3 regions of the Methylobacterium guangdongense genome follow, and region 1 is predicted to be linked to each of the others. Evidence: predicted binding sites of a transcription regulator. Region 1 holds the regulator's gene; each other region holds the start of a gene.
The links. The regulator LexA, encoded in region 1, represses DNA repair genes until DNA is damaged. The targets are predictions, from matches to a motif close to TGTTCNNNNTGTGTTCNG.
Positions count from the first base shown of each region.

Region 2: the regulator LexA is predicted to act here: its motif matches at 1,272-1,289, upstream of AAHG09_RS20705 (DUF3072 domain-containing protein).
Region 3: the regulator LexA is predicted to act here: its motif matches at 6,663-6,680, upstream of AAHG09_RS10670 (trna delta -isopentenylpyrophosphate transferase).

Region 1 covers NZ_JBBXMX010000009.1:135,462-145,629, reverse strand. The annotation lists gene gltX (glutamate--tRNA ligase) at 1-951, opposite strand, end outside; gene AAHG09_RS18300 (ComEC/Rec2 family competence protein) at 1,132-3,387, shown strand; gene lexA (transcriptional repressor LexA) at 3,381-4,109, opposite strand; gene AAHG09_RS18290 (FAD-binding oxidoreductase) at 4,391-5,845, shown strand; gene AAHG09_RS18285 (DUF4383 domain-containing protein) at 5,860-6,273, shown strand; gene AAHG09_RS18280 (hypothetical protein) at 6,270-7,376, shown strand; gene AAHG09_RS18275 (hypothetical protein) at 7,360-7,659, shown strand; gene AAHG09_RS18270 (VWA domain-containing protein) at 7,693-8,856, opposite strand; gene AAHG09_RS18265 (DUF5682 family protein) at 8,853-10,168, opposite strand, start outside.
Region 2 covers NZ_JBBXMX010000011.1:179,505-189,672, reverse strand. The annotation lists gene AAHG09_RS20710 (Flp family type IVb pilin) at 526-774, opposite strand; gene AAHG09_RS20705 (DUF3072 domain-containing protein) at 976-1,263, opposite strand; gene AAHG09_RS20700 (gluconokinase) at 1,451-2,002, shown strand; gene AAHG09_RS20695 (Cof-type HAD-IIB family hydrolase) at 1,999-2,820, shown strand; gene AAHG09_RS20690 (lytic transglycosylase domain-containing protein) at 2,999-3,964, shown strand; gene AAHG09_RS20685 (helix-turn-helix transcriptional regulator) at 4,294-5,178, shown strand; gene cysE (serine O-acetyltransferase) at 5,449-6,300, shown strand; gene AAHG09_RS20675 (DUF3126 family protein) at 6,390-6,605, shown strand; gene AAHG09_RS20670 (DUF6949 family protein) at 6,731-7,060, shown strand; gene AAHG09_RS20665 (transglutaminase-like cysteine peptidase) at 7,065-7,772, opposite strand; gene AAHG09_RS20660 (hypothetical protein) at 8,089-8,346, shown strand; gene AAHG09_RS20655 (transglutaminase-like cysteine peptidase) at 8,588-9,274, opposite strand; gene AAHG09_RS20650 (c-type cytochrome, methanol metabolism-related) at 9,527-10,102, shown strand.
Region 3 covers NZ_JBBXMX010000004.1:182,826-191,420, reverse strand. The annotation lists gene AAHG09_RS10710 (4-(cytidine 5'-diphospho)-2-C-methyl-D-erythritol kinase) at 1-443, shown strand, start outside; gene AAHG09_RS10705 (hypothetical protein) at 456-938, opposite strand; gene AAHG09_RS10700 (chloride channel protein) at 935-2,752, opposite strand; gene AAHG09_RS10695 (MarR family winged helix-turn-helix transcriptional regulator) at 2,883-3,311, shown strand; gene AAHG09_RS10690 (polyprenyl synthetase family protein) at 3,351-4,370, opposite strand; gene AAHG09_RS10685 (putative signal transducing protein) at 4,527-4,751, shown strand; gene AAHG09_RS10680 (tRNA1(Val) (adenine(37)-N6)-methyltransferase) at 4,748-5,572, shown strand; gene AAHG09_RS10675 (hypothetical protein) at 5,603-5,899, opposite strand; gene AAHG09_RS10670 (trna delta -isopentenylpyrophosphate transferase) at 5,929-6,603, opposite strand; gene AAHG09_RS10665 (heme ABC transporter permease) at 6,873-7,673, shown strand; gene ccmD (heme exporter protein CcmD) at 7,684-7,827, shown strand; gene AAHG09_RS10655 (DsbE family thiol:disulfide interchange protein) at 7,824-8,438, shown strand; gene AAHG09_RS10650 (septation protein A) at 8,463-8,595, opposite strand, start outside.

The DNA of each region.
Region 1 (10,168 bases):
GCTGCCGCGGATGTAGAGGCCGTTGAGGTTGGCGAGCTTGGCGAAGTCGAACCGCGCCGCCGAGCGCCCGACCGAGCCGAGATCGAAGGCCGCGATCATCTCCTCGGTGGAGAACACCTCCTGGTCGCCATGGCTCCAGCCCAGCCGCACGAGGTAGTTGCGGAGCGCGGCCGGCAGGTAGCCGAGATCGCGATAGGCCTCGACGCCGAGGGCCCCATGGCGCTTCGAAAGCTTGGCCCCGTCGGCCCCGTGGATCAGCGGGATGTGGGCCATCTTCGGCACGTCCCAGCCCAGCGCGGAGAAGATCTGGGTCTGGCGCGCCGCGTTGGTCAGGTGGTCGTCGCCGCGGATCACCTGCGTGACGCCCATGTCGTGGTCGTCGACGACGACGGCGAGCATGTAGGTCGGCGTCCCGTCCGAGCGCAGCAGGACGAGGTCGTCGAGATCCTTGTTGGCCCAGGTCACGCGACCCTGGACGGCGTCCTCCACCACGGTCTCGCCCTCGGTGGGCGCCCGCAGGCGGATGACCGGCTTGACGCCGGCCGGCGCCTCGGAGGGGTCACGGTCGCGCCAGCGGCCGTCGTAGCGCGGAGCCCGGCCCTCGGCGCGGGCGGTCTCACGCATCTGCGTGAGTTCCTCGGCGGTGGCGTAGCAATGATAGGCGCGGCCTGCGGCCAGCAGTTCCTCGGCCACGGCCCGGTGGCGCTCGGCCCGGGCGAACTGGAACACCACGTCGCCGTCCCAGTCGAGGCCGAGCCAGGTGAGTCCGTCGAGGATCGCGTCGATCGCGCCCTTGGTGGAGCGCTCCCGGTCGGTATCCTCGATGCGCAGCAGCATCTTGCCGCCCGTGTGGCGGGCGTAGAGCCAGTTGAACAGGGCCGTCCGGGCCCCGCCGATATGCAGGTAGCCGGTGGGCGAGGGGGCGAAGCGCGTGACGACGGCTGAGGACATCGGTCCGGTATGTTCGGGGCGGGGCGGGGAGCGCGAAAGGGTGAGCGCGACTGGAGCGGGCTCGACAGGGCGCACGTAGCACGAAGCGCCGCCTGTAGCACGGGGCCGCGGATGCGTTAAGAATCAGCCGGGGAATCGCCCGGCCGCCGACGACAGGTCGCGCGGATCGGGGCAGGGGCAATGCGGCGGATCGGCGCGAGGCTGACGGGGGGCGCCCTGGCGCTCACCGGCCCGCGCGTGCCTGCGCTCCCGGCGTTCCGCCACTGGGTGGCCGATGGCCTCACCCGGGAGGCGGAGCAGCGCCGCCTGTTCCCCTGGCTGGCGGTGGCGTTCGGGGCCGGGATTCTCGTTTACTTCGGCGCCGCTGACGGAACGCCGATCCTGGCCGCGCCGCTCATCGGGGCCGCCCTGGCGCTGGCGCCGGTGCCGTTCCTGGGGGCGCGGCCGGTGGCGATGGCGCTGGCGCTGGCAGCGGGCTTCGCCTTCCTCGGCTTCGCGGCGGCGACCTGGCGGGTCGCGCAGGTGGCCGCGCCGATCCTGGCCCGGACCACGATCGGACCGCTCACCGGGACGGTCGAGGCCCTCGACGAGCGCGAGGTCGGCGCGCGGCTGGTGATCCGGGTGGAGAGCTTTGCCGGGCTCGGACCCGAAGCGCGGCCGGTGCGGGTGCGGGTCTCGTTCCGCAAGACGCCGATCCCGCGGCCCGGCGAGACCATCGCGGCGACCGCCCGCCTGCTGCCGCCCCCGGAGGCGGCCCGGCCCGGCGGCTACGACTTCGCCCGGGACGCGTATTTCCAGGGGATCGGCGCGGTCGGCTCGCTCCTCGGGGCAGTGACGGTGCGGGCACCCACGGAACCGCCGCCCCTGGGCCTACGCCTCGCCGCGTTGCTGGACGAGGCCCGCAACGCCCTGACCCGCCGGATCGCGGAGTCCGAGGGCGGGCAGGCGGGGGCGGTGGCGGCCGCCCTGGTGACCGGCAAGCGGGGGCTGATCGGCCCGGCCACCAACGACGCCCTGCGCGCCGCCGGCATCTACCACGTGGTCTCGATCTCGGGCCTTCACATGGTGCTGGCCGCCGGCGTCGTGTTCTGGCTGGTGCGGGCCGCCCTCGCCCTCGTGCCGTTTTGCGCCCTGTTCTGGCCGATCAAGAAGATCGCGGCCAGCTTCGCCATGGTGGGGGTGAGCGCCTACTGCGCCTTCTCGGGCTGGGACATCGCCGCCGAGCGCTCGCTGATCATGACGCTGATCATGCTGGGGGCGATCCTGGCCGACCGGCCGGCCCTGTCGATGCGCAACCTCGCGCTCGCCGCCCTGATCGCGCTCGCCCGCGAGCCGGAGGGGCTGCTCGGCCCGAGCTTCCAGATGTCGTTCGGCGCGGTCGCCGGGCTAATCGCCTGCGCCCGGCTGATCGACGGGCGCCTGTTCGTGCGGCCCGGGGCGGGGCGGATCGGCCGCCTCGTCGGGACCGGCCTGTCGGCGGTCACCGGGACGCTGGCGACGACGCTGGTGGCGCAGATCGCGACCGCGCCCTTCGCCACCTACCACTTCCAGACGATCCAGCCCTTCGGCCTCATCGGCAACGCGCTGACCCTGCCCCTGGTGTCGCTGGTGGTGATGCCCGCGGCCGTGATCGGGTGCCTCGCCTATCCCTTCGCCCTCGACCGGCCGGTCTGGTGGCTGATGGGGCAGGCGGTGGGCGGCATGCTGGCGATCTCGAACTGGATCGCCGGGTTCGAGCGGGCGAGCCTCGTGGTACCGGCCTTCGGCACAGGCGCGCTCGCCGCCCTGACGGCGGCCCTGCTGCTGGCGACGCTGCCGGCCTCGCGGCTGCGCTGGCTCGCCCTGCCACCCATCCTGCTGGGCCTCGGCCTGCTGGCCCGGCCGGAGCGCCACGACCTCTACGTCGACCGCCAGGGCTGGGGCGCCGCCGTGCGCGGCCCTGACGGAAGCCTCTCGGTCCTCGGCAGCCCCTCAAATTTCGTGCTGGAGCAATGGCTGAAGGCGGATGGCGACGGGCGGCGGCTCGATCGCGGGTCCGGCGCGCGCGCCGGGGGGCGCTGCGACCGGCTCGGCTGCACCGCCCTCCTGCGGGACGGGAGGCCGGTCACCCTGGTCCGCGACCGCCGGGCCTTCCCGGAGGATTGCGCCCGGGCGGCCGTGCTGATCACGAGCCTCACGGCACCGCCGACCTGTATGGGGCCGCTGGTGATCGACCGCCGGGTCCTGGCCGCACACGGGGCCGTGGCCCTTCGGGCCGACGGGGCCGGATTCACGATGCAGACCGCCCATGGCGACGGCCGGTCCGTCCCCTGGCGCCCCCGGCCCGCACCCAAAGCCGATCCCCCCGCCGAAACGGCCGGCGGCATGGCCGCGACCGAGGCGCCTCAGGCCCCGGTGGAGGCCGGCGCCGAAGCCCCGGCCGAGCCGCTTCAGTAGCGGCGCACGAGGCTGACGAGCCGGCCCTGGATCTGGACCCTGTCGGGACCCAGAACGCGGGTCTCGTAAGCCGGGTTGGCGGCTTCCAGGGCGATCGAGGAGCCACGGCGGCGCAGGCGCTTGAGCGTCGCCTCCTCGTCGTCGATCAGCGCCACGATGATGTCGCCGGTATTGGCGGTGTCCTGCTTGCGGATCACCACGAGGTCGCCGTCGAGGATCCCGGCCTCGACCATCGAATCGCCCCGCACCTCGAGAGCATAATGCTCGCCGCCCGCGAGGAAGTCCGGCGAGAGCGTGATGGCGTGGCTCTGGTTCTGGATCGCCGAGACCGGCGTGCCGGCCGCGATCCGGCCCATGACCGGGATCGAGACCGCCCGGCCGGATTCGTCGATCATCCGCGCGCTCGCCGGCATCGGCGAGGCCGCCGGCTGCCGGGACTTGCCGCCCTCCACCACGCTCGGGGTGAAGCGGCGCGGCTCGGGGGCCGGCGAAGCCGCCTGCGAGAGGCTTTCCGGAATACGGATCACCTCGATGGCGCGCGCCCGATTCGGCAGGCGGCGCAGGAAGCCGCGCTCCTCCAGGGCCGTGATCAGCCGGTGGATACCCGATTTCGACTTGAGGTCGAGCGCATCCTTCATCTCGTCGAAGGAGGGGGGAACGCCGCATTCCTGCATGCGGCTCTGGATGAACCGCAGGAGGTCCAGCTGCTTGCGCGTGAGCATCGACGGGGGCCTCGCGGCTTTGGGACCGCCCCGGGGACGGCCGCTGAAACAAATCGCGAACAGGTTAAACGTTCCGCAAGTGTTCTGCAAGAGCGTTATGGCTACGCTCTGTGCCGTCCGGCGGGATGGTTGTCGAGGCCCGTCAGCCGCGATCGGGATGCGCCCGTCGTATCGGTCTTGCGGGCCGGTGCGCAAGCTCACGCCGCCGGACAGGCCCCCGGCGCAGGATACGTGGCGGGGCGATTCGATCACCCCGTGAGCGAATCGGGACGGGGCGCGGCATGGGCGGAGTTCGACCGAGCAGACGTGGACTCCTCGCGGGTGGCGGCGTCCTGGCGGCCGCCGCACTGCTGCCGCGGGCCGCCCAGGCCGCGCCGCGGACCATCCTGAACGATGCGAGCGGCCTCAACCCGACTCCGGTGGTGCGTCACGCCAAGCTCCCGACGGGATCGACCGAAGCCCTGATCGAAGCCGTGCGCGCCGAGATCCGGGACGCCGCCACGGCGGGCCGCCCGGTCGCGGTCGGCGTCGCGCGCCACTCGATGGGCCGCCAGAGCCTCGCCCGCGACGGGACGGCACTGACCCTGGAGGGTGGCCCGATCGAGCCCGATACGGCCGCCGGCCTCTATCGGGTCGGGGCCGGGGCGCGCTGGTCGCAGGTCATCCGGGAACTCGACCGGATCGGCTTCTCGCCGGCGGTGATGCAGTCGAACAGCGATTTCGGAATCGGCTCGACCTTCAGCGTGAACGCCCATGGCTGGCCGGCGCCGCGCGGGCCGTTCGGCTCCACGGTCCGCAGCCTCCGCCTCGTCCTGGCGGATGGCAGCCTCGTGACCTGCTCCCGCACCGAGAACGCCGAGCTGTTCGGGCTGGCGATGGGCGGCTACGGCCTGTTCGGGATCGTGGTCGACCTCGTGGTCGAGATGGTGCCGAATGCCCTCCTGACGCCGACCTACGCGGTGATGCCGTCGGCCGACTTCGCCCCCGCCTTCGTGGCCGCTCTGGCGCACGACCCGCGGCTGCGCATGGCCTATGGCCGGCTCTCGGTGGCGCGGGCCGGGTTCTTCGACGAGGCGATCCTGGTCACCTACGCGGAGGCGGAGCACCCGCCAAAGGTCCTGCCCGCGGCGGCCAGCCAGGGCGCATTCACGGCGGTCTCGCGCGAGATCTACCGCGCCCAGGTCGGCAGCGAATTCGGCAAGCGCGCCCGCTGGATCGCCGAGACCCGGCTCAACCCGACGCTGGATCCGGGCCTCGCCACCCGCAACAGCCTGATGAACGAGCCGGTCGCCAACCTCGCGGCGCGCGACCGCAGCCGCACCGACATCCTGCACGAGTATTTCGTGCCGCCCGACCGGTTCGCGGGGTTCCTTGCCGCCTGCCGGCAGATCATCCCGGGCTCGGGCTGCGACTGCCTGAACGTCACCCTGCGCTACGTGGCGGCGGACCCCGACTCGACGCTCGCCTACGCGCCGACCCCGCGCATCGGCGCGGTGATGTCGTTCTCGCAGGGGCTCACCCCGCAGGACGAGGCCGCGATGATGCGCATGACCGAGGCGCTGATCGAGCGCGTCGTGGCGCTCGGTGGGGCCCATTACCTGCCCTACCGCCTGCATGCCCGGCGCGACCAGATGGCCCGGGCCTATCCGCGGCTCGACGCCTTCGTGGCGGCCAAGCGCCGGTACGATCCGGGGCTGCTGTTCCGGAACGCCCTGTGGTCGACCTACCTCGACTGAGCAAGGATCCGCCCGTGAGACTCACGCCTCCCCAGGCGGCAGCCCTCGCCTTCGCGGCCATCCTGCTGTTCGCCGCCGCCACCGACTTCATCCCGGCCTTCCGGGACGCGGAGGGCCGCGTGTTCGGCCTGTTCCGGCTCGACGTCTACAAGGACGCCCTCCACCTCGCCTCCGGCCTGTGGGCGCTCGCCGCCGCCCTGTGGTCGCGGGACGCCGCCGTGACCTTCCTGCGCGCCTTCGGGGCGATCTACCTCCTCGACGGCGTGGTCGGGGTGTTCACCGGGTCGAGTGTCCTCGACCTGTCGCTGGTCCTGAAGGGTTTTCAGGACAGCCCGCTGCTCTCGAACGGCCCGCATCTGAGCCTCGGCCTCGCCGGCGTGGTGCTCGGCTGGTGGCCGTGGCGCGGCGCCGCGCGGGTCGCCGCATGAGCGCCCGCCGCTGGCGCATGGCGATCCGCCGGGCGGGTGCCGGGCTGGCCCTCCTCGCGCTCGCCTGCCTCCTGCCGGTCGCGGCGATCGAGGGGGGCTGCACGGTCCAGCCCGATCCTGCGCTGCAGGGCGGCTCGCGGTTCGGGATCGCCGCCGCGGGCTACAAGCGTGCGGCCGGCGACAGCTACCTGACCTTCCCCGAATGGCACATCGTCTACGCCTACGCGGATCTCGCCGGGGTGACGCAGGCCTCATCGGAATCGGCCTTCGACTATTGGGCGGCCACCGCGGGCTTCTGGACCAGCCTGTGCGGGGCGACCCGGGCGGCCTCCCGCACCGGCGACGTCACGGCGGGCCAGACGGTCACCGATTACATCATCGGCCTCAGCTTCACCGCCGAGATGCTGATCCGAGGCGCCTACGAGCGCACCATCGGAGCGGTGACCGCGTGGTGGCGGGGCCCCGAACCCACGGAGGAGGACCGATTCAACGCGCGGCTGCTCGCCGACTACGCCGTGTTCCTGCGCCAGACCCCGTGGTTCCGCTACCCGTTCGACCGGGAACTGTCCCGGCTCTGGCACGAGGTGCCGTTCGTGCCGTCGGTGCGGGCGGTCGAGCGGCGCGGGGTGCTCACGCTGCAATACGGGGTGACGTGGCTCTACGCGCAGGGAATGGCGTGGCTCGCCGGGATGGACCCGGCGGTGCTCACGATCCGCAGCGTTGTGGCGGGACTCGACGCGACCGACGTGGCCGCCGATCCGCGCATCACGCTCCTCGGACCGGTCCCGAACGGCACGGGCGGCTCGGCCGCCCTGATGGAGACGCCGCGCTACCGGGCCTTCACGGAGGTCGTCCGGGGCCTCGGCGCCCGCGGCCGGACCGTGCTGGAGATCGCCGGCAACCGCCGGATCCTCACGACCGTACGCCTGCCGGCGGACCGTCCGGTTGTCCTCGACGGGGCCGAGCCGCTGTTCGCGATGCCGATCCAGTCCGAGCCGGGTTGGCGGCGCGTCGGCTACGACACCGCGGTCGAGGAACTCGCGGCGCAGATCCACGCCGTGGAGGCTCAAGGGGGCCGCTTCGAGCATGCCTACGATTACTGATCGGCATCCGCGGCGGGGCCTGCCGGTCGCCGCCATCGCGGGGGCGCTCGGCGGGTGGGTCGGCGTCACGGCCCTGACCACCCTGGCCATCCAGCCGGAGACCGTCGTGGCGTTCGGGTCGCCCATGGCGCTCGCGTCGTCCGGGGACGGCGCCCTGGTCTCGGCCGGCCGCGCCTATCTGGTGCTGCGCCCCGCCGCGCCGGGGGCGGTCCGGCGCCTCTATGCCGGGGGCGCGTGGCTGGTCCTGCCGGCGCCCGGGACCGGCTGCCTCGGGGCGCGCTGAGCGGTCGGGACAGGCGCGCCGCGCGGCGGCCCATCACCCCGCCGGCCCCGGATCGGCCCGCACCGCCGCGATGCCGGCGCCGGCCGCCCAGGCTTCGAGGTCGGCCTTGCGGATCGCCGCCGCCATCATGTCGGGGAACAGGTCCGGCGTGCAGGCGAAGGCCGGGACGCCCAGGGCCGCCAGCCGGGCCGCCAGCGCCCGGTCGTAAGCCGGGGCGCCGGAATCCGACAAAGCGAGCAAAGCCACGAACTGCACCCCGGCGGCCACGAGGCGCTGCGCGTGGCCCAGCAGCCCCTCCGTCACGCCGCCCTCGTAGAGGTCGGAGATCAGCACCAGGATCGTGTCCTCGGGCCGGGTGATGCGCGACGCGCAGTAGCCCACCGCCCGGTTGATGTCGGTGCCGCCGCCGAGCTGCACCGAGAACAGCACCTCGACGGGATCGTCGAGGGTGTCGGACAGGTCGACCACCGCGGTGTCGAACACCACGAGCCGGGTCGAGACCGCCGGGAGCGAGGCCATCACCGCACCGAAGATGCTGGCATAGACCACCGAGGCCGCCATCGAGCCCGACTGATCGATGCACAGCACCACGTCCTTCAGGGAGCCGCGGCTCCGGCGCCCGTGGCCGAGCCGGGTCTCGGGGATGATCGTGTTGTAGTCGGCTTGATAGTGGCGCAGGTTCGCCCGGATGGTGCGGTTCCAGTCGATCTCCGCGTGGCGCGGGCGCCGGTTCACCCGGGACCGGTCGATCGCGCCGTTCACCGCCTGCCGCACCGGCTCCTCGAGCTTGTGCATCAGATCCTCGACCACCCGGCGCACCACCAGCCGGGCGGTCTCCCTGGTCCGGCCGCCGAGGAGGCTGCGCATCGCGATCAGCGTCGAGACCAGGGCCACGTCGGGCACCACGGCCTCCAGCATCCCGGGCTCGGTCAGCATGCGCTTGAGATCGAGCCGCTCGAACGCATCGCGCTGCATCACCTGCACCACGGAGGCCGGGAAGTAGTCGCGGATGTCGCCGAGCCAGCGCGGCACCGAGGGCGCGGAGGCGCCGAGCCCAGCCTTCCGGTCGGAATCGTAGAGGGCGCCGAGCGCCCCGTCGATCCGCAGGTCGCGCTCGGACAGGGCGCAGCCGGTGCCGTCGGCCGGGCCGCCGCCCAGGACGAGGCGCCAGCGGCGCAGGCGCTCGGTCTCGCTCACGCGGTCTCCTCCGAGGTCGTTTTCTTGGCGACGGGCTCCGGCCCGAGGAGCAGGCTCAGGATCGGCAGCACCCGCGCGGCCCGCTCCGCGTCGAACGTGGCCCCCGGGATCCCATCGCCGGCACGTGCCCCCGCCGGCCGGGCTAAAGTCTCGCCGATGGCCCGGCGCTCGGCCGGCGCGAGGGTCGCAAAAGTCCGGCGCACCAGCGGCAGCAACTCCGAAAAGATCTCGGGCGCGAGGCCGCCGAGCCAGGAATCCACCACGGCGAGCAGGCCCCGGCCGTGGATCAGCGTCGTGCCGCTGTCCTCCAGAAAGCCCTCGATCCAGGCCGCCGCCGCCAGGGCCTCGGTCGCCCGCGACAGAGCGCGGTGCAGGCGCTCGCCCGCCTCTTCATCCGTCAGGGCGCCGCCCTCGTGGAGGAGGCGCACGGCCCGTCCGACCACCCGGCCGTGGACGTGCTCCTGATCGGCGAGCGCCCGCAGGGCGTCCCGCCAGAGTGCGGTCAGCTCCGGATCCTCCAGGAGCGCGACCGCGCCGGAGACCGCGACGATCCGCGCCTTAGCGGCGGCGGCGGCCGCGTCGTCGAGGCTCTGGCAGGCGGCGACGAGGCCGGCCGCCGCCCGCGGCAGCAGCCCGCGCACCAGGGCCAGGACCGGCGCGGTGTCGGAGGCGCGCACGGAGCCGTAGCGGGCGAGGTCCGCGAGCGGCGGCAGCGCCTCCATCAGGTCGAACACGTCCGCCGAGACCGCGGCGCGGGCGTCGAGGGCCCGGATCACGTCGCCGCTCGCCGCCCCGAGGTTAGCGTCGAGCAGCGTGCCGATCAGGGCCGCGAGCTCGGCGACGCGGGTCGCCTCCCGGGCCCTGGCGCGCACCCGCTCGGCGGCGGCCTCCGCGACCGTGCCGCCGTCGGCCGAGGCCGCCACCAGCTCGACAACCCAGTCGGGCTGCCAGGCGAGGGCCCACGCCTCCTTGAAGGTGCCGCGTCCGCGCGCATGGCGCGGCGTCCCCCAGGAGATGTCGATCAGCCGGAGCCGGTTGAGGAACTGGCTGCGGGCGAGGTCGGTCTCCTTGCGCAGGTCGAGGGTGATCTCGGCCGTCTCCGCGCCGGGCTTGAGCCGCAGGCGCCGACACTGGGCCTCGAAATCCGCCTCCACGGGGGTGCCGGCGCTGCCCGGCGGGGTCGCGCCGAGCCGCTCGCCGATCACGAGCTTGCGCCGGATCAGCGCCATCGGGGCCGGATCGGCGAAGCACAGGGTGGCGAGCGCCGCCTCGTCCAGATCCTCCAGGGCGGGCTGCGCGCGGCCGCGGAAGG
Region 2 (10,168 bases), on a different contig from region 1:
ATGATCTCGTAGCGGGTCAGCAGGCCGCCATCGGCGGTGGCCACCTCCGCCCCCGCCTGGATCGCACTCGCCGTCGGACCCGCCGCAGGCAGGTACGTGCAGCCTGACATCGCCGCGGCGGCGAGCAGGGCGAGGGGAAGAGTTCGCATCCAGATGTTGTCCATCGGTATTGCCGAGCCCGTGCCTAGCCCATGGCGGCCCAAGTGTCCGTAGCGGGTGCGCCACACTCCGCCCGGGACGGCTGAAGTTGCGGTTTCATCCTCGCTAAGCACAGCTTTTTCGGGGCAGGTGAACAAACAGCGCGGTGTATCGTGCAGAACGTGTCGCGCCGGGATCGATCCGGATCCCGCGCGCCGGATCGTCCGGCCCGACAACGGACCGGATGCAATCGCCCGATGGGTTTGGAAAATCCCCTGCCGGAACGGAAGCGGATCGCGACTGGAGACGAGAATGCGGGCGCCGATCCCGCTCGGCGGGCAGGCCCGTCGATGGGTTGCCGATCGTCCCGGACGATCGGCAGGCCGCTCAGTTGCCCTGACCGACCGCGGTGCTGATCTGGTTGTAAACGCCGCCCATCCGGTTGACGTAGACGCGGATGCTTCCAGCCGCGACCAGGAAGATCAGGGAGCCGATCAGTGCATATTCGATGGCCGTAGAGCCCCGCTTGTCGCGGACGAACCGTGCCATACCGACGGCCGACGCATCCGCGCCGCTCGCGGGAATCCCGGATTGCGGGACCCTGTTCTCCGCGCTGCCGCCGTTCGGGTCATGCATGGTTGAAACCGCCCTTCCACCTCGCCCCGCCAATTCGGCGGACAGCGCGGCCCGACAGAGGTTCTAACCGGTCGGCGATTTCTGCGATCTTAATGTAGTCTTCGAAACAGCCTCGTTCTTACTGGTCGATCGAGAATATCCCCAAGCGAAGCCTCCGTACGAAACAGGGCGCCCCCGTCGATACGGGAGCGCCCGGGCCGGTCAGGCGTGTCCGGCCTTGTGCCGGAGATCGTCGATGCGCTTCGAGGCTTCGGCCTTATCGAGGTCGGGATCGAACGCCTTGGGCTCCTTCGCCTCCTCCGACAGGGTCTTCAGGTAGGAGGCCTGAGCGCCGGTCATCGGCTCGCCGCCGGTGGTCCACTGGTCGGGATCCTTGATCTGGTTGGAGACGTCCTTGGGATCGGTCTTCGGATTCGCTTCGGGCGACGAGGCCTTGGCATCCGACTTCGCGTCCGACTTCGCAGGCGCCTTCGCGGTTGACTGGGACATGGTCGATTTGTTCCTGAAATGTTCCGACTTCCCGAAGGCAACGCGTGGCCCGGCGCGCAGTTCCGGCAAAGCGTCGGGACGGTTGCCTTATCCCCGACCTTTCCATCCCGTCCGCCAATCCTATTGATGACCCTGGCGTCCGGGGCGGCGCCGGGGGCGTCGCGAGGTCCGGATGAGGTCGCAAGGGATGACAGGGCACGGGACCGGACCGGCAGCGTCCGACGCGCGGGTGCTCATCGTGATGGGCGTCTCGGGGTCGGGGAAGAGCACCGTCGCGGCGCTGATCGCGGAGCGCCTGGGCTGGACCTTCATCGACGGCGACAGCTTCCACAGCCCGGAGAACGTGGCGAAGATGCATGCGGGGCACGCCCTGGACGACACGGACCGCGCCCCCTGGCTGGCGCGGATCGGGGCCTGGATCCAGGCGCGGCTGGAGGCCGGGGAGTCGGCGGTGGTGGTGTGCTCGGCCCTGCGCCGGGCCTACCGGGACAGCCTGACCCACGGGAGCCGCCGGGTGCGGCTCGTCTACCTCGAGGGGGACAGGGCCTTGATCGCCGGGCGCCTCGCCGAGCGCCACGGGCACTTCATGTCGCCCCTCCTCCTCGAGAGCCAGTTCGCGACGCTGGAAGCCCCAGGCCCCGACGAGCACCCGATCACCGTCGGGATCGCGGACCCGCCCGCCGTGATCGCGGAGCGCGTCGTGGCGTGTCTCGAGGCGGACAGTGGAGCGAACCGATGACGGCGCAACCCGGCAAGGCTTCCGGCATCGCCCTGGTGATCTCGGATGTCGACGGCACCCTGGTGACGACCGACAAGCGCCTCACCGCCGCCACGGTCGCGGCCGTGGGCCGGCTGCGGGCCGCCGGGATCGGCTTCAGCATCGCCTCGGCCCGGCCGCCGGTCGGGCTGCGGGGGCTCGCGGCCGAACTCGGCCTCGACCTGCCGATGGGCGCGTTCAACGGCGCCAGCGTGGTGCGGCCCGACCTGTCCACCATCGAGGAGCGGACCATCCCCGAACCGGCCGCCCGGGAGGCCCTCGACCGGATGCTGGCCGAGGGGCTCGACGTCTGGGTGTTCGCGCGCGGGGCGTGGTGCCTGCGCGATCCGCACGGGCCCTACACCGACCTCGAGCGCCGGACGATCGGCGCCGAGCCCCGGGTGGTGGCCGATCTCGGCACGCTCATGGGCGAAGCCGGCAAGATCGTCGGCGTGAGCCGCGACCACGCCCACTTGGCGGATTGCGAGGCGCGGATCGGGGCGGCGCTCGCCGACGGGGCCACCGTCCACCGCTCTCAGCCCTACTATCTCGACGTCACGCCGCCCCATCTCGACAAGGGCCGGTTCGTCGCCTGGATGAGCACGCATCTCGGGATCCCGCCGGAGCGGATCGCGACCTTCGGGGATGCCGGCAACGACCGCCCGATGTTCGCCCGCAGCGGCTTCTCGGTGGCGATGGGCAACGCCGAGGACGCCGTGAAGGCCGCGGCCAGCGCCGTCACCGATGGCAACGACGCGGACGGCTTCGCCCACGGCGTCGAACGCTTCATTCTTCCTTAACGGCCCGTCTGCCGAAGTGCGGATCACGTCGGCGGCGCATCCCCGGCGAATGTCTCCGGCCTGTGTCCGGCGGAGCACAGGGGGCCTCCGCCCACAGGTTGCCGAAGCGGGGCCGCTTTCCGGCCTCATTTGCCCGCGACCTAGCTTGACCACAGAACAAGCAGCACCGGGTCTCGGAATGCATCGCCTTCTCCTGGCCGCCTCCCTCGCGGTCGTGCCTGCCGCCGCCTTCGGGCAGGCGCACGACAACATCGACGCGTTGATCGAGCAGCAGGCCAAGGCGAACGGCGTTCCGGCGAGCTTCGTGCACGCGGTGGTCAAGCGCGAGAGCAACTACAATCCGCGCGCCAAGGGCGGCAGCGCGCTCGGCCTCATGCAGATCAAGCACGCGACCGCCCGCAGCCTCGGCTATACCGGCGACGCCGCAGGTCTGTACGACCCGGCGACGAACCTCCGCTACGGCGTGGCCTATCTCGCGGGGGCCTACCGCACCGCTCAGGGCAACCTCAGCCAAGCCTATCAGTACTACAACCGGGGCTATTATTACGCCGCCAAGCGCCAGGGCATCTCCACCGAGGTCGCCTCCGTGGTGGCGCCGGTCGCCGCCTCGGCCAGCGCCCTGGCGAGCCTGTTCGGCGGCGGCGCCGCGGATGCCAGGACCGCCCCCGCGGCCCTGGCCTACGCCCCCACCGCCGCGGCCGTCGCGGCGCCGACCGAGACGGTCGAGGTGCCCCTGCCCCCGCGTCGTCCGGCGGCCCTTGCGGGCACGATCCAGTTTGCCAGCCTGTCGGTCGAGCCGACCGCCGCTGCCGCTGCCGCCCCGGTGGCGCAGGCCGCCCCGATCACGCAGGTCGACGCCGTTGAGGTCCCGCTGCCGCCGCGCCGGCCGGCCGGATTCGGATCGGCCGCCACCGTCGAGCTCGCGGAACTTCGCCTCTCGCCCAAGGCCGAGCCGATGGCCGAGCCGATGGCCGAGCCGGCCGCCCAGATGACCCTTGCCGCCGCGTCGGTGCCCGTCACCGAGGCGGTGGAGGTGCCGCTGCCGCCGCGCCGCCCGACCAGCCAGATGCTGGCCGCGGCCGCGCCGCGCCGCGCACCGGCCACAGCCACCGTCCAGGAGGCCGTCGCGCTCCCGGTCGACTAGGACCGCCGGGCCTGCGTGCGTTCGGAACGGGCATCGGAATGGGCCCCTGCCCACACAAGGATCATGCTCAAGCCTTGACCATCGGGACGTTCCGCAACACATAGGCGCCACGCCAGCAGCGTGGTTGGGCCGGCGCGGCACAGACCTACGGCCGGTCGCAGCGGCCGGGCACGGGCGGCGCAACACAGATCTTCTGGGCAGGATACGCGGATCTTCGCGCGCAGGCTTGGACAGCGTTTGTCCGAACCGTCGTGCGCGACCGATCTTGAAGCGGCGGGCATGCAGGGCACGGACTCTGCTTTCGAGCTGGCAGGAAAGCGGACGGCGCCATGACCGGCGTGTTAGAACAGGAATCGCTCTTTCTCACGGACCTCGGGCGCCGCGTCAGGCACGCGCGCACCGTGCGCGGACTGTCGCGCAAGGTCCTGTCGCAGACCTCCGGTCTGTCCGAGCGCTACATCGCGCAGCTGGAGGGCGGCCAGGGCAACGTCTCGATCATCCTGCTGCGGCGGGTCGCCAACGCCATGGGCGTGCGGCTCGACGACCTGATCACCGGTAACGACGCCCAGCCCGACTGGCCGCTGATCCGCGATCTCCTCAGCCACGCGAGCCCGGCGCAGGTCGCGGCCGCCAAGCAGGCGCTGTCCGGCGGCAGCCGGCCCGAGGCCGGAGACCGCCCGCGTGTCGCGCTGATCGGCCTGCGCGGCGCCGGCAAGTCGACGCTCGGCAAGCTCGCGGCCGAGCGGCTGGGCTGGACCTTCGTGGAATTGAACGCCGAGATCGAGCGGGAGAACGCGCTCTCGGTGCGGGAGATCTTCGCGATCTACGGCCAGGAGGGCTACCGGCGCCTGGAACAGGCGGCCCTGCGCCGCCTGACCGAGCATCCGGGGCCGCTGATCCTGGCGACGAGCGGCGGCATCGTGGCCGAGCCGCTGACCTACGATCTGCTGCTCCAGGCCTTCTACACGATCTGGATGCGTGCCCGGCCGGAGGAGCACATGAGCCGCGTGCGCGAGCAGGGCCACCTCGCCACCACGGGCGACCACGCCTCGGCGATGCAGGAGCTGCGCGCCGTGCTGGCGAGCCGCGAGCCGCTCTACGCCCGCGCCTCCGCCACGGTGGACACCTCCAACATCCCGATCCAGACGATGCTCGACCGGCTGACCTCGGCCATCGAGACGCGCTTCGGGCAGGCGGTCTCGCCGGCCGGGTGACAGCCATGCCGGCGACGCAGGTCCCCGACCGCGCCAGCCCTTGATCGCTGCCCCGCGGCGCCCCACGCTTAGGCGGATCTTGAAAGGTCCTGGTTTCAAAAGGTCTGTGACCTTTTGCGGGTGCAGGGCAGCGCCCTGCTGTCGGGCCCTGCCCGGCGTCGGGCTTCGCACCGACGCCCCGCCGAAGGGATGATCCCTTTGGAATCCCGCGACCGGAGATCGGTCGGTGATCCGCCGCCCAGGAACCTTTTTTCACTTGGAGGCTCGGACATGAGCGCCAGTCCTGTCCGCAACGCGGAGTCCCGCGATCTCGCGATCCTCGATCCCGTCTGGTCGCGGTTGCGCACCGAGGCGGAGGACCTGCTGCACACCGAGCCCCAGCTCGCCTCGTTCATCGTGGCGACGATCCTGAACCACACCACCCTCGAAGGGGCGGTCGCCCACCGGGTCGCGGCCCGGCTCGGGCACCCGTCGCTGCCGGCCGAGCTGATCGCCCATGCCTTCTACGAGGCGATTTCGGCCGATCCCGACATCGGGCAGGCGTTCCGGGCCGATATCGGCGCCGTGATCGATCGCGATCCCGCGACGCTCCGCGCCCTCGAACCCGTTCTCTACTTCAAGGGCTTCCACGCGCTGCAGGCCTACCGCCTCGCCCACCACGTCTGGAACCGCGGCCGGCGCGACCTCGCCCTCTACCTCCAGAGCCGCGTCTCGGAGGTGTTCCAGTGCGACATCCACCCGGCCGCGCGGATCGGCCGGGGCGTGTTCCTGGACCACGCCACCGGGCTCGTGGTCGGCTCGACCGCGGTGATCGAGGACGACGTCTCGATCCTGCACGCCGTGACGCTCGGCGGCACCGGCAAGCAGCGCGGCGACCGCCACCCCAAGATCCGCCGCGGCGTCATGATCGGCGCCGGCGCCAAGATCCTCGGCAACATCGAGGTCGGGGCCTGCGCCCGGGTCGCGGCAGGCTCGGTGGTGCTGCGGCCGGTCCCGCCCAACACCACGGTGGTGGGCGTCCCCGCCCGCGTCGTCGGCACCGCGGGCTGCGACGATCCGGCCCGGGCCATGGACCAGCTCGTCGCGCTGGACCAGTTCATCCACCTGGGCGACGGCATCTGAACCGGCCTATCGTGCTTGCCGCTCCGTCCCCGGCGTGGCAAGCCCCAGCCCTATCCGCGGCGCCTGCGCCGCCAGGGAGACCCAACAGCGTGACCAAAGCCGAAACCGCGAAGCTCCAGGACTACCTGCGCCGCAAGTTCGCCAACAACAACATCCGCCTGACGGCGATGAAGACCGGCGATTCCGCCGAGGTGTTCATCGGCGAGGAGTCGATCGGCGTGATCGCCGACGACAAGGAAGACGGCGACGATTCCTTCGTGTTCCGGATGGCGATCCTGGATATCGACCTCGAAGAGGAAGCCTGAACCACAGGGCGAATTGGTTCCGCCGGGATCGACCTGTGCATGGGTTAACGCTAACCGGCGGTCTTGCTTAACACGCGGTAAATGGCGTGGCTAAACTGCGCGCGACCTGTAAAGGAGCGCGAATAATGGTTTTCACGCCTGCCGCCCTCGATTCGATCCGGACGCTGTGCATCGGCCTCGCGCTCTCGGGGCTGATCGCCACTGCATTCGAGCTGTTCGCGGCCCGGCGGGCGAGCTTCAGCCTGCTGCAGTCCGGCGGCCTTCCGGCGGTGGCCGCCCTGCCGATGCTGGCCTTCTCGGCCCCCTTCATCATCCTGCGCAACACCGTGCGCGGCCGGCGGATCGAGGGCCGGCCGATGCCGTTCGTGATGCTCGCCACGGTGATCGCCTGCGGCTGGGGCCTGCTTTCGGGCCGGGTCGCCCTCGACCTCGCGGCGATGCTGGTCGGCGCCTGACCCCTCAGGGTTCGGCGGTCGCCACCTGGGCGGCGCCGTCCTTACCCTCCAGGGAGACCCAAGCCGGGCCGTCCTGGCCGGCGCGCTTGATGAAGCTGTAGCCGGTGCGCCGCCAGGGGCGGATCGCGTCGGTCTTGTTGTCGAGGATGACGTCGCCCTGGTCGGTGCGCACCGTGAGCACCGCATGGCCCTCGTTGATCTCGTCGATCACCACGGTCATCAGCAGGGCGCGCCGGGGCAGGCCGCGCTCCACCAGCATCCGCCGCTTCAGGAGCTGGTAATCCTCGCAATCGCCCGACCCGTCATCGGGGAAGTCCCAGCGATCGACGACGCCCCAATGCGCCTGATCGGTGATCGGCCGGATGCGCGCGTTGACCCGCCGGTTCACGCTGAGCAGCGTCCGCCAGACCGCCACGGTCAGCGGGATCACGCGGGGCTCGGCGGGATCGACCGTGCATTCCTCGGGCACCCGCGTGCAGAACTCGGTCCAGCCCGCGATCGCGCGGACGGCGCCGGTCGGCTCCTCCACGGAGGCCTCGCCGGGGAGGACGAGACGCGCATGGGCATGGGTGGTCGCGCCGCTCAGCGTCAGGATGAGGCCGATCAGGGCGAAACTCGCCGCCTGCCGGCCCCGGCGTACCGCGCCGGTCCAACCCCGCCACCGCAGGGACTCGAACGCCTGAGACGTGAATCCGACATCCGCGTGCCGCATGGTCCAAGCCCCGCCGCCCGATGATGACGGAAAGGTGACACGGCCTTCGGCGACGCACAATGGGCTGAAGCGGGCAAAGAAACGGCTGCGCAGCGCATTGGTTCCGCAGGATGTCGATTTTTCTCCGCAAAACGCCGCAGATCCGCATGCACTGCGCGAATACCCGTTCTGCGGGGCTCTGGAAGTGCTTGATTCGCGTCAGCTTTGCCGGCTTGTCAAAGGGCGCCCGCGCGGTGGATTCGCGGCGGGTTCTCAGCTTCGCAAAAGATCGGCCAGTCCCCGAGACTTCGGCCGCAGCCAGGACAAGGACACCGTTATGCAGCCCGCCATCCAGCAGGTGATCAGAGCGCTCGCCGAGGATGGTCGGGCCGGCGCGATCCAGATCGCCGAGCACGCGGTCAGCGCCTACCTCGCCGATGCGCCGAGCGAAGGCGACCGGACCCTGTCGCGGGACATCCTGGTGCGCGACCTCGCGAGCCTGCGGGGCATCGCGCCCCATCTCGCCGGGTTCATCGGCCGTGTCGAGGCCTACGTGGCGAGCCTCGCGCAGCCCTCGCTGAGCCGCGCCGCCTGAACGAAAACGGCCATCCAACACACGACCTCATCCTGAGGTGCCGGAGCGCAGCGGAGGCCTCGAAGGAGCCCTCCAGAAGCCGCCGTGATGTCTGGAACCCTCCTTCGAGGCCCGCTGACGCGGGCACCTCAGGATGGGGGGGTTGGTCAGGAGTGCACGATCGACCGGCGGTGCACTGCGCCGAGCCTTTGCATCGGCGCTGACCCTAGCGTCGATCCGCCAGCGGACCCGGCGATAGGCGTCAGCGGTTCGCGGTGGTGACGGGGGATGTGACGCCGCCGAGCGATACCCAGGCGACCGCATCCTGGCTCTCGCGCTTGATGAACACGTAGCCGGTCCTGTGCCAGGGCAGGATCGCGCTGGTCTTGTTGTCGAGCACCAGATCGCCCCGGTCGGTGATCAGGGTCAGCACCGCGTGGCCCTCGCCCTTCTCGTCGATCACCACGGTCATGCGCATCGCCCGGCGCGGCAGGCCGGCCTGGACCAGCAGGTGGCGCTTGAGCAGCTGGAAATCCTCGCAGTCGCCGATGCCGTCCTCGGCCAGATCCCAGCGATCGGCCACGTGCAGGTGGTCCTGATCGGTCATCGGCTCGACGGCCTTGTTGACCCGGCGGTTGACCGACACGATCGTCGCCCAGGTGGCGGGCGTCAGGCTGATGCGGGCGGGCTCGGTCCGGTCCACCGCGCACTCGGCCGCGTAGGACTGGCAGAACGTCACCCACGCCGCGATCGGCTTCGCATCGCCCTGCACCCGGGCACCGACATCGGCGGGAAGGCTCGCCAGCGTCTGAGCCTCGGCCGTGGCGGCGAGGCCGGCGAGGCCGAACACCGCGAGGGCCAGACCGCAGACGGCACGGCGGCCGCGGGAGAGCCGACGCGATGCAGAGCCGGACACCTGCCCCTGCACCTTGGAAACCGCGAACCGCATCGCCGTGTCTCAACCGTTAAGCTCTCGTTAACGAAAGCTCTCACGCCGGCGGCCCGGCGGCAATCCGCCGATTAACAAAAGGTTAACGCTGTGCGCAACGCGGATAAGGCAACCGATCGGCGGGAGGTGCGGGGCGGCGTTGGAAACAGCGCGAAATCGTGATGGGGCCGCCGCGGGCCCGACGCGGCCAAGTCCCGTTGTATCGGTACCGCACCCGCGCGAGGACGCCTGTGGGCGGCAGGAGGAACGCCCATGCGGTGCGCGAACGGAGTGACCGGACTGTTTCTGGCCGGACTTGTTGCAGGCTCGCTCTCGACAATCCCGGCCCGTGCGGCTCCCCCCGCCGCACCGTCCACCGCCGCGGGCTCGGCGGACCTGAAGAGCGATGGCCCGACCCAGCCCGCGAAGGTCCAGGACGGCCAGTACACGGACAAGAACGGCGACCCGACCTACCACATCACCGACGACGGCAAGAAGGTCGATTGGTACACCATGTCCGGATACCTCCGGTACAACGCCAATTGCATCGTCTGCCACGGGCCGGACGGCATGGGCTCGACCTACGCGCCCTCCCTGGTCGATGCTCTCAAGGGCATGGACTACGCGCACTTCGCCGGCATCATCGTCGGCGGCAAGAAGGACGTGAACGCCGCCCAGGAGCTGGTCATGCCGGCCTTCGGCGATAATCGGAACGTCATGTGCTACATGCCGGACATCTACACCTACCTGCGCGCCCGCTCGGACGGGGCGCTGGGCCGCAACCGGCCCCCGGAGCACGAGCCCAAGCCCGCTGCCTTCGAGAAGGCGGAGGATGCCTGCATGAAGTGACGCCGCCCGCGCAACATCCAGTCATGTATGGCGGAACCCCCCCCCCCGTTGCGCGGATCGGTTGCG
Region 3 (8,595 bases), on a different contig from region 1:
TGGATCCGCGGGCCCGGATGATGTGCGGCGTCGGCGAAGAGATCGGCGCGCCGCTCGACCTCGCGCCGCTGCCGGCGGTGCTGATCAATCCCGGTGTCCCGGTGCCGACCGCGCCGGTGTTCAAGGCGCTGGGCCTCGCGGTCGGGCAGAGCCTGCCCGGGGCAGCGCATCCCGCGATCCGCCAAGGGCTCGACAACGACGCCCTCGTGGCGGCCATCGCTCCCGCCCGGAACGACCTGGAGCCCCCGGCGCTCACGGTGGCGCCGGTGATCGGGACCGTCCTGGCGGCCCTGCGCGACCACGGCTGCCGGCTCGCCCGGATGTCGGGCTCGGGTGCGACGGTGTTCGCGCTGTTCGCCGACCGGCGCGGGGCGGTTCGAGCGGCCTCCTCCCTGCGCGCCGCCCATCCGGATTGGTGGGTGGCGCCGACCTTCCTGCGCTGAGGCCCGCCGGGTTCAGGCCGGGTCAGCCTCGTAGATCGTGACGACGCCGCCGGCCTCCGGGACAATCACGCGCCAGCGCATTGCGTGCGGCAGGTCGCCCGGATCGATCGCGCTGGCGACGCCGCTGACGACATCGAAGGTCGCCAGCCGCCCGGACTCGTCGCGGCCGCACAGATAGGCGCTGCCGTCGCCGAGATGGAGGGCGGCTGGATTCGCGGCGCCCTGGCCGGATCGGATATCGCCGATCGCCCCATTGGGCGTCAGGACGGCGCCGCGCAACGCGAGGACATCCGTATCTACGCGAAGGCCGGATACGATCGGCAAATGGCCTCCCCCGCCGCTGCGCCGGTTGAGCAGCAGCGCCTCGCGTCGCCCGTCCCGGGTGACGACGAGGGCGAGATCCGGCCCGTCGGCTCCCGCCGCTAGATAGCACGCGCCGGGCTTGAGCCGATCGAGGGGGATCGTCCGTCCCGGGATGCGAATCACCACACTCATGCTCCCGATCCCGCCCGGCGCTCGTTCCGGCCCCTCCGGAAGAACGCGCTGCGCTCGGCCTCGGCCCGCACGACGGTCGCGCGCACCTGCAACAGGTCCTTGCGGGTCAGCAATCCGACCAAGCGTCCGCTCTGCGGATCGATGACCGGCAGGCGGCCCTGACCGGCCGACAGCATGACGTCGAGGGCGTGCGAGACCACGTCGCCCGGATGGACCAGGGCAATATCGGCATCCGAGACGCGCTCGCCGAGCGTATCCTCCATCGGATCGCTCACTTGGTCCTCCGCGGTCCAGCGCAGGGCGTCGCTGCGCGAGACCATCCCGACCGGCCGGTCCACCGCATCGACGACCGGGTAGGCATGGTGAGCGCCGGCCTCGATGGCGGAGAGCGCCTCCGTCAGCGGCAGCTCGGCGCTCAGCGTGTCCACGGTCCGGGTCATCACCGCCTCCACCCGGGTGAATTCGTACGGGTCGATCCCGTATTCCCGGGTGATGTGCTGGCCGCGCCGGGCGATCTTTTCCGTGAGGATCGAGCGCTTCAGGAGCAGCACGGTCACCGCGTAGGCCGTCATGGTTGCGGCCAGCAACGGTGCGAGGGCGGCGACGTCGCCCGTCACCTCGACCGCGAACACCACGCCCGTGAGCGGCGCCGGCAGCGTGCCGCCGAGCATCGCCGCCATCCCGATCAGCGCCCAGAACCCGTGGGCGCCCGGCAGCAGCAGGCCGATCAGCCATCCCACCGCCCCGCCCAGGATCAGCAGCGGCGCGAGCACGCCGCCCGAGGTGCCCGACGACAGGGCGGCGAGCCAGATCACCGCCTTCACGAGCAGGATCGTCACGACGGCGCCCACCAGCATGTGGCCGGACAACAGGTCGTGGATCACGTCGTAGCCGACGCCGAGCGCCCGCGGCTCGACGAGGCCGCCCAGACCCACCACGACGGCGCCGAGGGCCGGCCACCACATCCAGTGGAGGGGTAACCGGCCGAACCCGTCCTCGAGGGCATAGAGTGCCCGGGTCAGGACGCCCGAGATCACGCCGCAGGCGAGGCCCAAAGCCGCGCAGGCCGGCAGGCCCCACCAGGGCAGCGCGGGGTTGTCGGTGAAGGGAAACAGCGGGCCCGCCCCGAACAGGGCCGGACGCCAGCAGGCCGCCGTCACCGCGCCGACCGTCACCGGGACGAGGCTGCGCGGGCGCCACTCGAACAGCAGGACCTCGACGGCGAGCAGCACGGCCGCCACGGGGGTCCCGAAGATCGCCGTCATGCCGGCGGCGGCGCCCGCCACCAGCAGGGTCTTCCGCTCGGCGGCGCTCAGGTGGAAGAACTGCGCGAACAGCGAGCCGACCGCGCCGCCCGTGACGATGATCGGCCCCTCGGCGCCGAACGGTCCGCCGGTGCCGATCGCGACCGCGGAGGAGAGGGGCTTCAGCAAAGCCACCTTGGGCGACATCCGGCTGCCCCCGATCAGGATCGCCTCCATGGCCTCCGGGATGCCGTGGCCGCGGATCTTGTCCGAGCCGTAACGCGCCATGGCGCCGACGATCAGCGCGCCGATCACGGGGATCCCCACCATCCACGGGCCCGGCGTGGCGCCGGCGAGGGAGGTCAGGGCCGTGTCGAACCGGCCGTACCACGCGAGATTGGTCACGAGCCCGATCAGCGTCAGCAGGATCCACGCCGTGCCGCTCGCCGCGGTGCCGGTGACGATCGCCATCCCGGCCAGGATCACCACGCGCCGGTCGGCGCTGAAATCCCCCAGCGCCCGGCGCCGCGGCCCCTCGCCGCTGCGCCCGAACTCGGTCCCACCGTCCATTACGGTTCTCCCCCATCGATCACAGCCATTTATATCGGATTACGATATATACAAGCGACGCTCGACGGCTCAGCAAGCGCGCCGGTGCCGGCCGGCATGGGATGCGCATGAGCGCCCGATCACCGGGGGGATGGCGATGGATGCCTCAGGGGACGAGCGGCTATCGACCGAGCAGTATGCGGCGCTGGCGCGGTTCCGCTTTCAGCTGCGACGATTCCTGGCGTTCAGCGAAGCCGCGGCCGCCCGGGCCGGGCTGCCGCCGCAGCAGCATCAGGCCCTGCTGACCCTGGCCGGCCATGTCGACCGCACCCCGGCCACCGTCGGGCTGCTGGCGGAGCAACTGCTCATCGCGCCCCACAGCGCCGCCGAACTGGTCGCCCGCATGGTCGATGCCGGATTGCTGTCAAAGACGCGGGCCGCGGAGGATCGCCGCCGGAGCGAGCTGACGCTCACGCCCCGCGCCGAGGCGCTGCTGCGGACGCTGACGGCGGCCCATCTGGAGGAGTTGCGCGGGCTGGCGCCCGCCCTGGCGGAGGCACTGGGGTCCGCGACGCGTTGAGTCGGACCGGCATCGCAGTTCCGGCAGCGATGCGCCGCTTCAGCGCGCCCGCGCCACGCAGAAATCGATGGCCCCGTTGAGCGCCGCCTTCACCGGGCCATCCGGAAACACGTCGAGCGCCGTCCGGGCCTCGGCGCCGTAATGGTGGGCGCGGGCCACGGTCTCCTCCAGGGCGCCATGGCGCTGGAGCAGGTCGAGGGCGGTCTCCAGATCGCCGTCCCGGATCTCGCCCTGCTGGAGGGTCCGCCGCCAGAAGCCGCGCTCGCCCTCGCTGCCCCGGCGGTAGGCGAGCACGATCGGCAGGGTGATCTTGCCCTCGCGAAAGTCGTCGCCGACGTTCTTGCCGAGCTCGGCCGAGGTGCCACCGTAATCGAGCACGTCGTCGATCAGCTGGAACGCGATGCCGAGGCTCATGCCGTAGGACCGCGCCGCCGCCTGCTCGGCCTCGGGGCGTCCGGCCAGAACCGGCCCGACCTCGCAGGCCGCCGCGAACAGCTCGGCGGTCTTGCCGCGGATCACCGCGAGATAGGCGGCCTCGTCGGTCTCCAGGTTCTTGGCGTTGGTGAGCTGCATCACCTCGCCCTCGGCGATCACCGTGGCGGCGGCGGAGAGGATGTCGAGCGCCCTCAACGAGCCGACCTCCACCATCATTCGGAAGGCTTGGCCGAGCAGGAAGTCGCCCACCAGCACGGACGCCTCGTTGCCCCACTTGATCCGGGCCGCGACACGGCCGCGGCGCATGTCGCTCTCGTCGACCACATCGTCGTGCAGGAGCGTGGCCGTGTGCATGAACTCGACGCTGGCGGCGAGCTTCACGTCGCCGTCGGTATCCCCGGCGTAGCCGCAGAGCTTGGCGCAGGCGAGGGTCAGGATCGGGCGCAGGCGCTTGCCGCCGGAGGCGATCAGGTGGTTCGCCACCTCCGGGATCATCGTCACCTCGGAACCCGTCCGCGACAGGATCGTGGTGTTGACCCGCGCCATGCCGTCCGTCACCAGCGCGACGAGGTCGTTCAGCCCCGCCTCGACCTCAGGCTTCGGGTTCTCGATGGACAGGGCCATACCCAAGATGCGTGACCTCCAGACCGGTTCCGCCCCGGGCGGCGGGCGATCCCTTCGCACGGGCTCCGCGGCGCCGCAACATCGGCTCCCGTACCATATGGGTCGCCCGGGGTGCCGAGCCGACGCGGCGAAATCGCCGGCCCGCGGGGCGGTCCGATGATCGAACTGATCCGGGCCAACGACGTCGTGCTGATCGGGTTCGCCCGCACGGTGCTCGAGGCGGCCGAGATTCCGGTGCTCGTGGCCGACAGCCATATGAGCCTGATGGAGGGGTCGATCGGCATGTTCGGGCAGCGCCTCCTGGTGCCGCGCGACCACGAGGCCCAGGCGCGGCGCCTCCTCGTGGATGCCGGCCTCGCCCACGAGTTGCGCCAACCGTGACGGAGGCGCCGGACGCCCTGCTGGACGGGCTCCTGCGGCTGCACCAGCCGCCCCGGGGGGCGCACCGGGCCGGGACCGACGCGATCCTGCTCGCCCGGCTGCTGGTTCCCGCGGCGGGCGATCGGCTGTGCGATGTCGGCGCCGGGACCGGCGCGGTCGGTCTCGCCTGTGCGGCCCTGGTGCCGGGCCTTCGACCCACCCTGGTCGAGCGCGATCCGGCGCTGGCCGCGACGGCGCGGGCGAACACCGCCCTCAACGGCATCGACGCGGCGGTGATCGAAGCCGACGTGCTCGCCCCTGCGGCGGAACGCCACGCCGCCGGGCTGCTGCCGGACCGGTTCGACGTGGTGCTGACCAATCCGCCGTTCTTCGAGGCCGGGGCGCACCGGGTCTCGCCGCAGCCGGGCCGGGCGTCGGCCCACACCTTCCCCGCCGGAAGTCTGGAGGCCTGGATCCGCACCTGCACGGCGATCCTGCGACCGGGCGGGCGGTTCGGGCTGATCCATCGGGCCGACGCGCTCCCCGCCTGCCTCGATGCCCTCCGGGGCCGCTTCGGCGGATTGGCGATCCGCCCCGTCCATGCCCGGGCCGAGGCCCCGGCGATCCGCGTGCTGATCACCGCCACGAAGGGCAGCCGCGCGGCCTTGCGCCTGCTGCCGCCCCTCGTGCTCCACGGCCCCGATGGCGCCTTCACCCCGGAGGCCGAAGCGCTCCACCGGGGCTCAGCTCGGGGTTTCAAAAGGGCGAGCCCTTTCGCGGGTCCAGGGCGGAGCCCCGGGGGCGTCTCAGGGCCCTGCCCCGAGGACCCGCCAAAGGGCTGAGCCCTTTGTAAGCTCAGTTCGGATAAACACTTACGCCGCCAGGGCGGTCGGCGCCTCGTCGCGGATGCCGAGGAATCGCTCGACCTCCGGCAGATCCGGGAAGGCCAGGAATTCCGGTTGCAGGGGGGCCGGCAGGCCCTCGAAGTTGAGTCCCGGGAACGTGTCGGGGTGCGGGTAGAGCTGCCACGCCCCACCCTCATCCAGCGGCGGGAACAGGATGGCGACCTTCTCGTCGCCGAGACGCACGATCCGCGACGGAGAGTACGACAGCGTCTCGATGCTCCAGTCCCGGCGGGTCTTCACGGTGCGGCGCGTGGCGCGATGCATGGCGGTCTCCTGCGGTTAGGAATTCGGGGTCAGGCGGCGCTGCGGCGGCCGGGGCGCTTCGGCCAGCCGAGCGCCACGAGGCGCGCCTTGGCGTAGTCGCGGACCTCGTCGCGGGTGCCGGGCGGCATCGCGGCGAGGGTGGTCTGGGTGGCGCCGTCCAGCATCAGATCGGTGACCGCATTGATGGTCTCGGCCTCGTCGATCCGACGCTTGAGGTCGCCCTCGGCCTCGGTGACGTCGTCGAAGGCGGGCGCCTCCTCGAAATCCTCGTCGACGGCCCGGACGGGAATCTGGTGGGCGCGGAACTCGTCGGCCTCCTCCTCGGAGTAGACGAGCCCGTGCAGCTCGATCAGCTTGAGGATGACGCGGTCCTTCCCGCGCTTCTCCGCCATGGCGTAGACGTAGGCCGCCTGCTTGCCGGACACGCGGTAGTTCACGTTGACCAGGGCCTCGCCGAGCGACCACTCGACCCGCTCGGTCCCGGCCTTCGCACCGGGCAGCCGGCCGGTGACGAGAATTACCGCCTCGTCGCGCTCGGCCCGGATGATGGTCGGCGGCTCGAACACGATCCCGGCCTGCGCGGCGATCCGCTCCAGCGTCTTGTGATAGATGACGGCCGTGCCCTGGACCCGCCAGACGTTGCCCCCGAAGGGCTCGCCGTAGCGGACGAGGATGTCGGCGATCTGCTTGTCGGCGGTTCGCATGGCAGTTCGATCCGGCAGAAGGGCTGCGTCATCCACAGCTTTATACGGTGACGCTCTTTCGTTCTCTTTTTGTTCGTATCTATATGCGTAATTCACCCGTTTTCGCAAGGGCGGTTGCGCGGTGCATGCGCGGTTTTGGGTTTAGGCGTGCCGAATGACGGCTCGACAACGCGCGCGGTCCCGTGATCCGGCGCGTTGAAGCCCCGCATTGTTGCTGCACCGCACCCTAAGGTAGACCGGGCGTCACGATGTCCGAGACAGCAGCCGCGATGACGCCTTCCCTCTGGACCCGCCTGTCGAATCCCAGCCACTTCATGCGGTGGTCGGGCACGCTCGTGCCGTGGCTCACGGCCCTGTCGCTCGCCGTCCTGGCTGTGGGCCTGTACCAGACCTTCTTCACCGTGCCGCCCGACTACCAGCAGGGTGAGACCGTGCGGATCATGTACATCCATGTCCCGGCGGCGTGGCTCGGCGTGTTCTTCTACGGCGCCATGAGTGTGTCGGCGATCGGCACCCTGGTCTGGCGCCACCCGCTGGCCGACGTGGCCCAGCGCGCTGCCGCGCCGATCGGTGCGGCCTTCACGCTGATTTGCCTCGTGACCGGCTCCCTCTGGGGCAAGCCGATGTGGGGCACCTACTGGGTCTGGGATGCCCGGCTGACCTCGATGCTGGTCCTGTTCCTGATCTATTGCGGGATCATCGCGCTCTGGCGGACCCTGGAAGATCCGAACCGTGCGGCCCGCGCGGTGGCGATCCTGACGCTGGTCGGCGCCGTGAACCTGCCGATCATCAAGTTCTCGGTGAACTGGTGGTCGACGCTGCACCAGCCAGCCTCGATCCTGCGCATGGGCGGCTCGACCATCGATCCCTCGATGCTGTACCCGCTGCTCGTCATGATCGCCGCCGCGACCCTCGGCGGCACGACGCTGCACCTCTACACGATGCGCACCGAGATCATGCGCCGCCGGGTCCGGACGCTAACGATCCGCGAGGCCGAGCGCCTGGACCGCACCCAGACCCGCATCACACCGCAGCCATCGACGGCTTTGCCGGTCGGACAACCGGTCTGAGGGGGCCGCGATGGATCTTGGATCTCACGGCGGCTTCATCCTGGCGGCCTACGCCTTCACGGCGCTGGTGATGGTCGCGCTCATCGGCAACGCGATCCGTGACCGGCGGGCGCAGTTGCGGGCGCTCAAGGGTTTCGGCGAGGATCGGCGATGACCGAGCCGCTCGACGACGTGACGGACCGGCCGCCCCCGGTCCGCCGCTCCCTGCTGCTGATCCTGCCGGCTCTGGCCTTCACGGCGCTGGCCGCCGTGTTCTTCCTGCGCCTGCGCTCGGGGGTCGACCCCGCCGCCCTGCCCTCGGCGATGATCGGCAGGCCGGTGCCGCATTTCGACCTGCCCGCCGTGCCGGGGCTCACCGCCGGCGGCGCCCCGGTGCCGGGCCTGTCGAGCGGCGAACTCAAGGGGCAGATCACGGTGCTCAACGTGTTTGCTTCGTGGTGCGCGCCCTGCCAGGTCGAGCATCCGATGCTGATGCGGCTCGCCAAGGAACCGGGGATCCGGCTCGTCGGCATCGACTACAAGGAGCCGACCCCGGAGGCCGGGCAGCGCTTCCTCGCCCGGCACGGCGTGCCGTTCAGCGCCGTGGGTGCCGACGCGAGCGGCCGCGCCGCGATCGATTTCGGCGTCTACGGCGTGCCCGAGACCTTCATCATCGGGCCGGACGGGGTGATCCGCGACAAGCTGGTCGGCATCCTGACGCCGGAGAATTTTGCGAGCGTGCTCACGCGGATCCGGGCCGCCGGCAAGGTCGCGGCGGCGCAGTAACGGGTGCGCCGCCGGCTGCGGCGACTACGCCTCCGGCTGCGCGGCCTTGTTCTCGTAGCGGGTCAGCAGCGGGGTCTGCGCCAGGGCGAACAGCACGGTGATCGGCATGATGCCGAACACCTTGAAGTTGACCCAGAAATCCTCCGTCTGGGTCCGC